Regions from separate parts of the Paenibacillus sp. NPDC056722 genome, predicted to be linked through region 3. Evidence: riboswitches for the same ligand, from Rfam matches in the RefSeq annotation. Region 3 holds a riboswitch; each other region holds the start of a gene.

Region 1 (4,848 bases), on a different contig from region 3:
CTTGTACTTATTGCGGTAGGCGCTGGCCAAACGAACAGCCGCTACACAGGCTTCCGGATCATCAGCATTGACATGGACGATAGGGATTTCATAGCCTTTGGCCAAGTCACTGGCATAATGCGTCGACCGGGAGTCCTCGCTTTCGGTGGTGAAGCCGATGCGGTTGTTGACGATAATATGAATCGTACCGCCATTCGTATACCCGTCCAGCTTGCCGATGTTCAGTGTCTCAGCCACGATACCTTCACCTGGGAAGGCCGCATCTCCGTGCATCAGCACAGCTATCGCCTTGTTCGTGTCGAGCTTCGGCAGGCCTGTTGTGCCCCGCTCCTCCTGAGCTGCACGAGCGAATCCTTCAACGACAGGATTAACAAACTCCAGGTGGCTCGGATTGTTCGCCAGTGTCAGCCTAGTGCGGACGGTTTCGCCCTCACGTACAGCGCGGTCAGCACCCAAGTGATACTTCACGTCCCCGGTCCAGCCGTAGTTAATGCCCATGGATCCTTCCGAAGGGAATAGCTCCTTGTTCGGTGAATGATGGAACTCAGAGAAAATGATGTCGTAAGGTTTGCCAAGGATATGAGCCAGTACATTAAGACGTCCACGGTGGGCCATGCCCATCAGGATATGCTCAGCACCTTCATGTGCGGCTGCGCGTACGATTTCGTCCAGCATTGGCACCAGGGCATCGTTGCCCTCGAGGCTGAAACGCTTTTGGCCTACGAAAGTCTTGTGCAGGAACGTCTCAAACTGCTCCACTTGAATCAACCGACTCAGCAATTCCTTGCGTTCAGCGGTATTCAGTGGCGCAGGTGAGTTAACGGATTCTGCCTGGCTGTTCAACCAGCGAAGTTCCTGTTCATCATGCACATGACCAAATTCGTAGGCGATAGTTTGTGTATAGGCTTGGCGCATCCGGTGAACGGCGTCCCAAGCGGTTTGAATATTATCCGGGACATTCTCCCAAATCAGCGAAGCAGGGAGGGCCATGAGATCCTCACGCGTCAGTTCATATGTTTCGTGATTCAGCCATTTTATCATAGGGTTGTGATCCCGCTCCAGCGGGTCAATATTGGCGGCCAAATGGCCATATATACGAATGTTAGCGATCAGCTTGGAGGCTTTGACAGCCTTACGAAGCCAAACGGCATCTCCCGAAACGATCGGCTGCGGAGCTGGTTCGGCATCCGGCGCCAGGGGAGGCGGGCCATAAACAGTAAAGAGTTCACGGTAATTATTTTCAACTGAGGAGGGGTCTTTCACAAACTGCTCATACTTCTCTTGAATGTAGCCCAGATTGGGACCGTAATATTTGCTCCAAACAGATTCATTGTAGGGCTCTTTGGCTGCCATGAATACATCCTCCTAACGGATGAACTCCAAACGCAGGGCGCTGGTATGGGCCTTGTTCGGAGCTGTGATGGTTGCGTTTTCATTTCCTTTCTATTGTGCTACTTTCGGTGATCTTAATCAATTCATACTTTCGTCCAATCCAATCGCAAAACGGTATGGTTCACCCTGGTTATTGATGCCATAGCGCCATAAGTAGATTACCCCAAGAGGACGGAACTATTAAAATGATTCAATAGACCCTGATTTGACAGGAAAAGCTGTTTAGAGGATTTGAAGTTTGGTTAATAACTTTATATAGTTCGTTTGAATTAGTAGAATTATTCATAAATTAAAAATTTTACATCTCATACAGATGGTTTCAAGTTGGACAGGTATTAGTCAAAAAGAGCTAAACTTTTTACATTTGTCTCCTTAGAAGTTTCCAGAAAACGACACACTTTTCCGATTATTTCTTGTATAATGTTATTGCAGCAAGGTTTTTAATAATAATTTCTAGCCAGATCCTTTCATGTGAAGGATCCAGTAAAGGGTAAACCTGTTGAAAGACAGGGGCACAAAGTCTCGGGTCTAAGGTAGAAATACTAAGACGGCCGGACTGCCTGGGGACGCGAAATCTTAGGAGGAGATTTTTTGGATAAGTCCAACCAGGGGAACAACGGAGAACTGCAGACAGTCGATCTGGATTTAGAATGGGTATATTTGCTGCTGAGTGCCAAGAAGGCGGGCATCAAGGCGGAGGAGATTCGCCGTTTCTTTAATGAGAAGGCGTTGAAGGCTATTTAGCAGCTTGAATCATAACAGGATACATATAGAGAAGGGCACAGCATATGCTGTGCCCTTCTCTATATGATGGGGTGCCCGAGGTGTTGAAGCGCTCAGGGCTGAAATTATTAATCCTTTTGTTCAAGACGCCATTTTTGATAATCCAGAAATTCCTTGAACTCCCGCTTGCTGATGCCGGAGCTCATTGCCTCTTGCACGAGCCGGAACCATTCCGAATCCAGCGGCGTCTCTTCAGTGTCGGAGAGATCTCCATATAGCAACACGTGAATAGATACTTGGAGCGCATCGGCAATTTTTTCAATGAATTGGATAGAGGGGTTGGATTGGATATTTCTCTCAACATTACTCAGGTACGACTTGGCTACATCCGCCTTGTCCGCAAGCTCGGATAAGGATAAGCCCTTCTCTACCCGGAGTTCATGGATGCGCCCTCCCATATTATCAGGCACGATGACAACGCCCCTCCGTACTTTTTGTATAAGTATAACAAATTTCCTGGAAACGGACAAAGATACATTGCTGTTCAGAGGAGAAAGAGGGAGGGGACTGGTGCAAAAAACCGGCATGTCCCAGCCCGGTTAAAGGTCTAAGAGATGCCGGTAGTTTTTAGAAGAACAGGCTTATTTAAATTCGCCAGCGCCTTGCTTAGCATTGAAGGTCAAGGTTACGGCTACGCTGTCTCCTTGGAAGATGTTTTGATCCTGGCCGTTTTCAACGAACTCAAAGGCTAGCTTGAGCGTCTTAGATTGGGCAGCGGAGATGCCTCCTGGGAAGGCGTTAGCTACCAGATCATAGCCTGGATTGTTCTGCAAATCTTTGAGTGTTGCTTCGCCAACGACATGGCCAGTAATCGGGCCGCTAGTATAGCTGCTATCAAGCAGTTTTACTTTAAAGTGTGCGCCCAGATCCTCTGAGCCATTATTAGTGTTAGCATCCGTAACATTATACGTTGTAGCCAGCTTCAATTCCTTAATGTCGAGCGTGCCGTTGTTCTGTAGAGTGAAGCTGCGGACAGCGATGTCGCCTGGCTTCAGATTGCTCAGGTTTACGTTTTGCTCAGGATTAGTATTCAGGTCCAGCGTGCCAGCGGCGAAAGTTGCTGTGCTTTCTGCTGTATCGCTGAAGTAAGCGAAGGTACCTCCCCCGATTAAAGACAATCCCAAAGCCGCTGATGCCACACCAAGACCCAATGTTTTTTTGATACCCATGATTAAATTCCTCCTCTTATATGGTTAATAAAATGGTAGAAGAAATAATGGTAGAAGAAATAGCTGCTGAATTTAGACCGGACGGCTTACTTATATTCGCCAGCACCTTGTTTAGCTTCGAAGGTCCAATTCAATTTCAGGCTGTCGCCCTGGTAGTAGTTCTGCGGCTGGAAGTTGTCGACAAAGGCAAACTGAACGGACAGCTTATCTAGAGTTCCTGCTTTGATCCCTGATTTTTCGCCGAACACTGAACCAAGAATGCCTGCTTTTACAAGGTCTGGTGACAGACTTTCCAGTTCAGACAATTTTTTAACCAGGACCGGAGAAGATATCTTGTCTTTATTAACTAGGAAGGTAACTACAATGTCATCTTTCAAGTTATGAGTTCCATTGTCATTGTTCACGTCTATAACCTGAGCTGCCGTCTTCAGCAGTACTTGGGAAATATCAAGTGAGCCGCTATTCTTCAGCTGGAAATCTCTGGTGATAATATCACCTGGTTTGAGATTGTTGAGATCCACGATCACAGAGGGATCAGAATCCAAGCTCAATGTTCCGTTGTTAAAAGAAGCTGTACTCTGCGCGGTATCGCTGAAATATGCGAAGGTACCTCCGCCGACCAAAGTCAATCCAAGCGCTGCTGAGACAACGCCCAGCCCCAGTGTTTTTTTAATATTCATTGATTCATCCCTCTCTCAATCTTTTTTTTGTTTCTGACTTTACGTCATGTATATTGTTGCTCCACGTTTCGTAAACGGGAGATTACAATCCTATTAATGTAAGGTATCTGGCAGCGGCTCAGCAGCGGCAGATGAATTATTCTTCTTCTCCAGAGCGCTGATGGCTTTCCAGGTACTGTACAGCGCGTACATCAGGAGCAGAATTCCTGGCACGATCATTAGCAGCACGCTGCCCGCCTTAGAAACTGCGAAGTTCATGGCATAACCAACATAAGGAACGGTAAAGCCGGTATACTCTCCGATCACATTGGTCGAGCTGACCGGGGACATGTCAGCGGCGTTATTGTTGTCGCCTTTGGTTGTATAGCTGGCCTCGCCGATGGCACTGTTCATGCTGACATCCACGATACGGTGGGTGATCAGAATGTTTTCTGGATTCATGAAGGTGATGACATCGCCTTTCTGGAAGCGGGTCATGTCACCACCGGGTTTGAGCGCAATGATGGAGCCAGTATGGATCCCGGGTTCCATGGAACCCGATAGAACCGTCTTGATTTGGTAACCGAAGAAGGCAGGCTCGCCGCCGGAGGCTTTGGAGACTACAACTGCTACGACTACCACCAGGAACACGATAAGCATCAGGGTGGTTATCGTGTTGCCAATGATTTTTTTGATAAGCATTTCTTAATCGCCGCCTTTAATGGAATCTGGTTCTGGAGAAGCAGAGGGTGCTGGAGTTGCCGCAGGGGTCGGGCTCGTTACAGGCAGAGTTGTTGCCGAAGGTGACGGCTCTGCAGACGGCTGTGCGCTTGGCGTTTCCCCCG
Region 2 (4,848 bases), on a different contig from region 3:
GCGCAAACACTTGAAGTCTCTGAGCGGACCATATTCCGGGACATGGAGGCGCTCAGCACAGCTGGCATTCCCGTACTGGCAGAGCGGGGACGAGAAGGCGGCTGGATGCTTACCGAGGGCTATCGCACCTCCCTGACAGGCATGAAGCCTAAAGAGATTGCCTCTCTCCTGCTATCTGCTGACTCTACGATTCTTAGCGACCTTGGCATCGAAGGGGATTTCTCTTCTGCCGCCCGCAAGTTGGAGGCCGTAGTAGCACCGCATTCCAGCAGTTCCACGCTTGATTCGGTTCAACGGATTCATGTCGACGGGGCAAGCTGGCATCCCTCAGATGAGTCATATCCTTTTTTGGCGCTACTGCAGGCGGCCCTTTGGCATGATCGTGTTGTCAAAATAACATACCTGCGCAATAACGAAGCTAGCGAACGACTAATTCATCCCCTCGGGCTCGTAACCAAACGCGGAGTTTGGTATGTCGTTGCAGAAAGCAGAGGTGAGCTACGGACCTACCGGGTGTCCAGACTGCAACATGCAGAGCTCACGAATGACTTTTTCAAGCGTCCGGAAGACTTCGATCTTGGCCAGTATTGGCGGCAATCCACCCAGGCTTTCAAATCTGCCTTGCCAAGTTATCCAGCTACCGTGTTGATAAGGGAAGAAACAATGAAGGACTTCGCGCGGGAGCGATATCTTACTGTAAAAAACACTACCCCGTCCTCCCTCGCCGGATGGTTGGAGGTTGAGGCCGATTTCAACGCCCTGGAGTGGGCCTGCCGGGTACTTTTGTCTTATGGGTCCAGTGTCCTGGTCCTTTCACCGCAAGTACTGCAGGAGCAAGTACGACAAGCACTGATAGATACCACCGCATTATATGAGTCTATCGGACAGAATTTAGTCAAAATTTGTCCCGAATAGCATTTATGTCAGTTCTTACAATAGACCTATCCCCCTTTAATCGCCTATAATATTACAATACACAACATTAAAGGGGGACATATTTCCTATGGACTGGATGTACAAGCTGCCTTTGAAGCAAAGAATTGTCGCCGGATGCTACCTCGTTGCCGCTTTATTCTCCATCCCTGTTTTGGTTACTTTTATTATTCTCGGCAAAATTGTTATCGGCATCATTCTGGTCGTCCTGCTTGCAACCCTGACTTACCCTCTTTCCCGCTTTGTTGAGAGAACGCTTACATCGTCGTTCGATGACATCTCCAACGTAACGCATACGATCTCTAAGGGAGACTTTACGCATAGAGCCGACGAGAATGGCTCCATGGGTGATATCAGCCGCTCCTTTAATACGATGATCGACAAATTGAAGACCATTTTGACCGACGCCTCACAGATCACCCGTCAGGTTATGGATGCAAGCCGCGGCATCGAAGACAAGAATCAGAATCTGAAGATCGTCATGTCCCAGGTGGCGACCTCTTCTAATGAGCTGGCTCAAGGTGCCAACGAAATTTCGAGTGATATTGCCGGTATGATTGATTCTATTAAAGATATTGAGACTAAGGTCTCCAATTACGCACATTCAACCAAAGAAATGAACAAGAAATCTATACATACGCTAGAATTGGTGGAGCAAGGTCGCCAATCGGTGGATACCCAGGCAGAAGGCATGCGTAAGAATATCGAAGCTACACAAAAAGTGGCCGATACCATTGATGCCCTTTCCCATAATGCTCGCGGTATCACCATGATTACGAAAACCATCACCGAAATTGCTGAACAGACCAACCTGTTATCTCTGAACGCTTCCATCGAAGCTGCCCGTGCCGGAGAACATGGCCGTGGATTTGCTGTGGTAGCTCAGGAAGTACGCAAACTGGCAGAGGAATCAACCGCCTCGACCAAAGAGGTCTTCGGCCTCGTACGTAGCATTGAAAGTGACATTAAGGAAGCCATTGCGAACATCACCATCAATGAAGAAGTCGTTCAGGTACAGAATGAAATGATCATTCAAACTGCACAGATTTTCGGGCAAATTGTCCAAAGTGTACAGTACATTACCGAGCAAATCGCCGCCTTCTCTTCGGAAAGCGACCTGATGCTGGACAGTGCTCTGAAGATCTCCTCTGCGATTGAGAATATTTCAGCAATTACCGAGCAGACAGCAGCCAGCACCGAGGAAGTCTCTGCATCGATGAGTGAGCAGATCAATGCCCTCCAATCCGTTGCGGATGAGTCTGAAAAAATGACGTCAGCCGTCTTTCAGCTACAAAAAACGATTCATATTTTTAAATTTTAGAACTTGTCATAAAATTTTTATTTTTGTTCCTTTTAACACAAAACAGCCGTATAAGTTCAAACTTTTACGGCTGTTTTGTAACTTATGAAACGTTTGCATTATATCACTTTCAGACCTTTCTAGAAGTTCGTACCCACAAATAAAATTTATCCTCTCCCCTTTCAAACACCCTACTTTTAACCCACTTCCCTCCTGTGCAGTCCAAAAGAAATTGAGCACTTGGATTCATTGCCTTTCATGAAATACATCATCGTAAATTTAACTCCAACTAATTTCTTCAATTAATATCTAATCTTGTCCATTCAGCTGTTTTCATCTAATTTGCATTTTTACACCAATCCCTTTAATACAATCTTGCTTTTTCTCTGAATGATATGCATATTTCAGGCCTATTTTGTAACCGCATTCCATTTTGCAATGCACCCTTGGATACATTTTAAATTAAAACTAAATTCCTACTTTATTTCATATTTTTCGTCAAATTCCGAGTTCGTTTGTGTAAAATATATTGACAAAGACGAGCTAGGAATATAATGTAAAGGAAAATTATTCTTATAATTAGTTATAACATTTATATGGGCAAAATTCCTGAAAAGGAATGACGCAAAGCCATGGATCTACAGCCTCATTTTTTTGGGGGCCATGACTGCCAGGTTGCAGAGAAAACCAGGAGGATCGACTTAATTTCGCGGTCTGATTGGCGGTTTTTTGCTTCCAACCTGTGCTCCATTAATCGAGCACAGGTTTTGTTGTTTCTTTGTACCTGTTTGTATCGTTCTAAACATTTGGCATTACCAGAACGATAATATATTTATCTTTTACTTAACCCAATTCATTTACTTGAGAGGTGTTTTTTTTGAAGACAGTCGCAGATTATATGGCGGAGGCACTACGTAACCTCGGAGTAACCCATTCATTTGGTATCATTGGTAAATCCATTTGCCCCTTAGTTCTAAAGATGGTGGATTACGGTATTGAGTTTATTCCCGGAAGACATGAATCCAGTTCCGGCTTTGAAGCCGCAGGCTATGCCCTTAAGACTGGCGGACTAGGCGTTGCTTTCGGGACATCCGGTCCCGGAGGAACGAATCTGCTTACTGCAGCGGCCCATGCCAAGGCGAATAACATTCCGGTGTTATTTATTACAGGGCATCAATCTATAAAAGAACTAGGTATTCCGCAATGTCAGGATTCTTCCTCATATCTGGCTGATCTTGCCGATATGTTTAAACCCGCTACCCTGTTCAGTAAGCTTGTAGAACGTGGCGATAACTTAAGCACCATTTTCAATCATGCTATCTCAATTGCTCTGAGCGGTAACCGTGGTCCCGTTCATCTTTGCTTGCCATTCGACGTTCAGACTGAACTTCTGGAAGAATTCCCGGTAGTTTATCCAGAGCGTGAAACGCTCGTTAGCATCTCCAATTATGACCGTGTAATCAACGCTATTAACAATGCTGAGAACCCACTGATTATTGCCGGTAAAGGTGTTAACCGTTCCGGGGCTCACAAAGAGCTGATCGAACTGGCTGAAACATTCAACATCCCTGTCGTGACTTCTCCTGGCGGCAAAGGTGCTATTCCTTGGGATCACCCGCTGTATCACGGTCCTGTCGGTGTCGGCGGATGTACACATGGCGATGACATGCTGAATCGTAGTGATTTGTATATCGTGCTGGGCTCCCGTCTGAGCGATATGACCATCTGTAATCTAAAACGCGAGAATCATCCAGAGACATTAATTCAGTTCGATAGTGACCCAACGTTTGTAGGCAAGATTCTGACCTCCAAAACTATACCGGTCACCGGGGATCTGCGTGATAATCTTGTGTATTATCTTGAACACCTGGATAGAGATTCTGTGACCAAACATAATACTCCAAGCTTTAACTATCGGGAAGAACTGCCTGAGCTTCCAGGCCTGTCCCTGGCTTCAGTTATGAGCGTGATGAGTGACTTTATTCCATACAACAACACTCTATTCGTGGATGATGGAAGCCATGGCTTTAATGCCGTTAAATGGTATAACGTTAAAAAACCGGGCAGTTTTGTATTCGATGCCTATTTTGCCTGCATGGGTAATGCAATTGGCATGGCTATCGGCGCCAAGGTTGCATCACCGGATGAAACGATCTTCTGTGTGACTGGCGATGGATGCTTTATGATGCTGGGTGCAGAGATTAATACAGCAGTATGTAAGGATATCCCGGTTATTTTTATCGTTGTAAACAACATGCAGCTGGATATGGCGCTTAAGGGCATGGAGAAGACCACAGGCCGTATCGACGGAACCCTATTCGAAGTCCCAATGGACGCTGTGAAGTTCGGCGAATCGCTTGGAGCAACCGGATATCGCTGTGAAACTTTGGATCAATTCTCCGCTGCGATCGCAGATGCGGTAGCTTTGAACAAGGTCGCGGTAATCGAACTGTTGACAGACCGTGACGAAGTACCACCTACTGCACACCGTGTAGTGAATCTTTAATCAGGGGGCCAATTTATGAGCGACAATTTGAACAAAAATATCAATAGTGGTCTCAACCACTTTGCTAACTTATCTGGGGAGTATGGTGCCAAAGCTTTGGCACCTATTA
Region 3 (4,848 bases):
CCACCCGACGAGAGCTGGCCTGAAACTTTGTTTGAATAGAGCTAGCCAGAACGTCCAAATGAAACGGGTCTGATAACGTTAGTAAGTACGACCAAATGGAACTTGGTCCGATTAGCGCCAGCAAGTGGTTCCAAATGACAAGTTGTCCGATTAGCGCCAGCAAGTGGTTCCAAAAGACACTTGGTCCGATTAGCGCCAGTAAGTGGTTCCAAATGACAAGTTGTCCGATTAGCGCCAGCAAGTGGTTCCAAAAGACACTTGGTCCGATTAGCGCCAGTAAGTGGTTCCAAAAGACACTTGGCCGAATAGCGCCAGCAAGTGGTTCCAAAAGACACTTGATCCGATTAGCGCCAGCAAGAACATCCGAGTTATCACTATCTATCTATCTATCTATCTATCTATCTATCTATCTATCTATCTATCTATCTATCTATCTATCTATCTATCTATCTATCTATTTTACCCACCATTACGTTTATCCTAACACTTCTTGTGAACTTTCTCTGTTTATCGCTTATGAAACACAGGCGAGAGAAAGGAAGGACTAGACCGATCTTGGCGTTAAGAGATTTAACATGCAGACCCGCCTTAAAGCGATTGATGTGCTGGAGTCTGTTTTACCGGGATTACTTTGTAGAGGTCCAATTGGCCCTTCTATATCGCATATACAGCAAGCATGGGATTGGTTTCGGTTTACCATACGAATGAGGAGGGTTCACTTATGAAACTGGTACTTTTATCAGGCGGTTCAGGTAAGAGGCTCTGGCCATTGTCTAATGATTCACGTTCGAAGCAATTTCTGAAGGTACTGGAAAGCCCGCAGGGTGAGCCGGAATCGATGGTGCAGCGGGTGTGGAGACAGCTCGAAGAGACTGGACTCGCAGATTCATCTTATCTGGCTACAGGTCGTGGGCAGGTAGAAATGATCCAGAGCCAATTGGGAGGCCATGTGCCGATTATTGTTGAGCCTGAGCGCCGCGATACCTTCCCGGCTATTGCGCTGACGGCGGCTTATTTATATACCGTAGCTGGCGTATCGCCTGCTGAGACGGTGGCTATTTTGCCAGTGGACCCTTATGTTGAGGCTTCTTTCTTTGAAACTGTAGCCCAGCTTGAACAAACGATAGAGGAGAGCGGCGCAAATTTGGCGCTCATGGGTGTGGTGCCTGAGCATGCTTCGGAGAAATACGGGTATATCATCCCGACCTCCGATGAGCCTGCGGTGAGCGGCTTTATGCAGGTAAGCCATTTCCAGGAGAAGCCGGATCGCGTTCAGGCCGAGGAGCTAATCAGCCGCAATGCGCTGTGGAACTGTGGTGTGTTTGCTTTCCGTCTCGGGTATCTGCTGGATATTCTGCAACGCAAGGGGCTGCCTCTCAACTATGAGGAACTGCAGAAGCAGTATAAGCTACTGTCTTCTATTAGCTTTGACTACGAAGTGGTAGAAAAGGAAGAGCGAATTGTTGTTCAGCCGTATGACGGCTTCTGGAAGGACCTCGGCACGTGGAATACATTGACGGAAGAGATGAGCAGTAATCATGTTGGCAAAGGCGTTGTCACAGCTGATTCGGAAGGCACCTGCCTCGTGAATGAACTGGATATTCCTATAACAGTCATTGGGGCGAAAGATCTAATTATCGCTGCCAGTCCTGACGGTATTCTCGTAACCCATAAGGCGGAAAGCCCACGGATCAAGGAGGTGCTGAAGTCGTTTGATCAGCGCCCGATGTACGAGGAGCGCCGCTGGGGCCATTATCGTGTCATTGATTATGTGAAATATGAAGAGGGCAATGAGGTGCTGACCAAACGGATTTGCATCTCACAGGGCAAGAATATCAGCTACCAGTTGCATCGCAAACGCAGTGAGATCTGGACCATTATCAGTGGGGAAGCCAGCATTGTGCTGAATGAGAAAATGCACAACGTGAAGGCTGGCGATGTGGTCCGTATTCCGGAGGGCACCAAGCATGCCATCCTGGCTTTGACGGATGTGGAGTTTATTGAAGTGCAGACAGGCTCTGAACTGGTGGAGGAAGATAATATCCGTATCACCCTGAATTGGGAAGATATTGGGCTGCATCAGTTTATCTCCTAGGACCGGATTCCAATGTCAGGAAATTTAATAGAACAAACTATCTATTTAACCAAATGCGAAGTTTACAAAACAGGTATAAAGACTCAAAAATGATATTTTTTTCATAAATGCACTAAAAAATAATTAAATAGCGTCGATATTTACGGTAAGAGGAATAAACCCTCTAATTCGACAAAAGGCAAACCTATCGAAAGGTAGGGACGCAAAGCCACAGGGCCTTTCGCAAGAATGGCAGCCTGGCTACCGAAAGGGAGATGTATGTTGAAAGCTTACCGTAAGTATCGTTTGTTGCGCGCCCTCCTGTCCCTTGTTCTGTTTTTGACAGCCCTTCCCCTTGGAATGGGAATCGTCCCGTCTGCGGCAGGAGCTGCAAGCTCCGGTACTCCGGTTAATCCCGCTGCCTCGCCTGAAGCTGTAAAGTTGCTTAATTATATGTACTCTTTATCTGGAAAAGGAATTATTGCAGGGCAGCATGACTACCTGGAGAGTCCCGACGAGTTCAATCTTAAGCTGCAAGACACCACCGGTAAATATGCCGCACTGCACGGTTACGAGATGGGGGCCATCAGTGGCCAGAATGAGAGTCAGGTTGCCTGGTATCGCCAGAATGTAGTGAACAGCGCCATCAACTGGAACAAAAGCGGCGGAGTAGTCGCCATGACCTTCCATGCCAACCTGCCGGGAACCAGCTATGATTGGTCCAATGTCTCCAGAAGTCTCAGCCAAGCGGAATTCAACAAGTACGTTACACCAGGGACGGTACAGTACAACAACCTGATTGCCGAACTGGATAAAGTGGCTGTACCTTTGAAAAGCTTGCGTGATGCAGGAGTGCCCGTATTATGGCGCCCATATCACGAAATGAACGGAGACTGGTTCTGGTGGGGGAAGAAAAATAATTTCGCTGCACTTTGGAATATTATGTATGACCGTTTTGTTAACGTTCATAAATTGAATAATCTGCTCTGGGTATGGAGTCCGAATGCCCCGAATGCGTGGGCTGATCCGTATGCCCTGACCTATCCGGGTGCGGATAAAGTAGACATTCTCGCTGCAGATATATATGAGAACGATTATAAACAAAGCCATTACGATAGTCTGCTGGCGCTGGCGGCCGGGAAGCCGATCGGTATCGGAGAGAACGGGGAAATGCCAGACGTAGCCAAGCTGAGAGAGACCCAGAGCAAATGGACCTTTATGATGACCTGGGGAAAAATGCTATACGATAATAACCACACCGACGATATTAAAGGTTTTATGAACAATAGTTACACAGTAACGAGAGACAAGATTGCGGCTGGAGCGGTGCCGGCACCTACGCCACCTCCACCTGCACCAACAGCTATGCCATCGAACACACCGAAGCCTCCTGCTGCGAACGTCCCTACAGGGAATGCTGGAACGGGGGGGACGCATAAGACGGCTAATGGGTTAACGGGAGAATACTTCAATAATATGCAGCTTTCCGGTGCACCAGTTCTTACCCGGGATGATGCAGTAATTGATAATAATTGGCGGCAGGGTTCACCAGATACAGCCCTGCTCGGCGTTGATAATTTCTCTATCCGCTGGACAGGGAAGATCAAACCGCTGTATAGCGAAGATTACCAGATCTACACCGAATCCGATGATGGCATTCGGGTATGGATCAACGGGCAAGCGGTCATTGACAGCTGGAATAATCAGAGCGGAGCTGAGCATCAGGGCAACATCGCCTTGAACGCCGGGCAGCTGTACGATATTAAAGTGGAGTATTACGAGAATCTGGGCGATGCTCGGGTTCGCCTGATGTGGGGGAGTCCTAGTCAGGTGAAAGAAACGGTTCCGGCTAGCGCATTGTTCATAGGCGCGTGAGGAACTGAGAATTACGTTATCTAGACATTACGCGTTTAAAGGGTAACAGCAATGAAGATTATTTTCAGCCGATCGGTAGCCCTGCTCTTTGGCAGGGCTACTGAACTATAGGCCTCCGGGAGAAGAGAGCGGGTTGACCTGGATGAAGGTCAGCTTAGTTACGACCGGACTGATATCCCGGCTACCGAAAGGAAGATGACACATGAAGCCATCCCGTAATTTTCGGCTGCTTACGACCTTGTTTCCGGTTCTTCTGTTTCTGTCTCTCCTGCCCTCCTGGGGCGATGTTCCCGATTCGGGTGCCTCTCCCGAGGACAAAGCGGCGATAGCCCCGGTCAATCCTTCGGCTTCGCCGGAGGCACGCCGATTGCTACAATATTTGACAGATCTTAGCGGTCAGGGAATCATCTCCGGGCAACATGATTATCTGGAAAGTCCTGATGAATTCAACAATAAATTAAAGTCAGCCAGCGGGAAATATGCTCTGCTGCATGGCTATGAACTTGGGGCCTTGAACCATCAGTCCGCTAAGACAATTGCTATGCAGCGCCAGGCTGTGGTGAACAGCGCCATCAAGTGGTATGAAGGGGGCGGAATTGTCGCTATGACCTTTCATCAGAACTTGCCGGGAACTTCCCCGGTATGGTCCAATGTTTCCATGAAGCTGAGCCAGGAGCAATTCAATGCCTACGTTACCCCAGGTACTCCACAATACAATAGTCTGATTGCAGAACTAGACGATATCGCCGGGTATCTGGGCGAATTGAGGGACGCAGGGGTACCGGTCCTTTGGCGGCCTTATCACGAGATGAACGGAGACTGGTTCTGGTGGGGGAACAAAAGCAATTTTGCCGCCCTCTGGAATCTGGTTTATGACCGCTTCACCCATATCCACAAGC

The links. Region 3 has a riboswitch for cyclic di-GMP ahead of ACFRAM_RS19515 (glycosyl hydrolase). Riboswitches for the same ligand answer to the same signal wherever they lie in the genome.
Region 1: another riboswitch for cyclic di-GMP. It lies ahead of ACFRAM_RS18475 (anti-repressor SinI family protein); the one in region 3 lies ahead of ACFRAM_RS19515 (glycosyl hydrolase).
Region 2: another riboswitch for cyclic di-GMP. It lies ahead of ACFRAM_RS08770 (thiamine pyrophosphate-binding protein); the one in region 3 lies ahead of ACFRAM_RS19515 (glycosyl hydrolase).

What each region holds. Positions count from the first base shown of each region.
Region 1 covers NZ_JBHTYV010000007.1:182,955-187,802, forward strand. Annotated here, with positions in the region: gene ACFRAM_RS18470 (2-oxoglutarate dehydrogenase E1 component) at 1-1,353, opposite strand, end outside; cyclic di-GMP riboswitch class I at 1,872-1,956, shown strand; gene ACFRAM_RS18475 (anti-repressor SinI family protein) at 1,984-2,136, shown strand; gene ACFRAM_RS18480 (helix-turn-helix domain-containing protein) at 2,244-2,573, opposite strand; gene ACFRAM_RS18485 (TasA family protein) at 2,757-3,344, opposite strand; gene ACFRAM_RS18490 (TasA family protein) at 3,431-4,024, opposite strand; gene sipW (signal peptidase I SipW) at 4,118-4,705, opposite strand; gene ACFRAM_RS18500 (hypothetical protein) at 4,709-4,848, opposite strand, start outside.
Region 2 covers NZ_JBHTYV010000003.1:42,914-47,761, forward strand. Annotated here, with positions in the region: gene ACFRAM_RS08760 (helix-turn-helix transcriptional regulator) at 1-915, shown strand, start outside; gene ACFRAM_RS08765 (methyl-accepting chemotaxis protein) at 1,004-2,254, shown strand; cyclic di-GMP riboswitch class I at 2,823-2,916, shown strand; gene ACFRAM_RS08770 (thiamine pyrophosphate-binding protein) at 3,102-4,739, shown strand; gene ACFRAM_RS08775 (carboxymuconolactone decarboxylase family protein) at 4,755-4,848, shown strand, end outside.
Region 3 covers NZ_JBHTYV010000008.1:129,792-134,639, reverse strand. Annotated here, with positions in the region: gene ACFRAM_RS19525 (hypothetical protein) at 1-328, opposite strand, end outside; gene ACFRAM_RS19520 (sugar phosphate nucleotidyltransferase) at 722-2,095, shown strand; cyclic di-GMP riboswitch class I at 2,263-2,343, shown strand; gene ACFRAM_RS19515 (glycosyl hydrolase) at 2,354-3,949, shown strand; gene ACFRAM_RS19510 (glycosyl hydrolase) at 4,152-4,848, shown strand, end outside.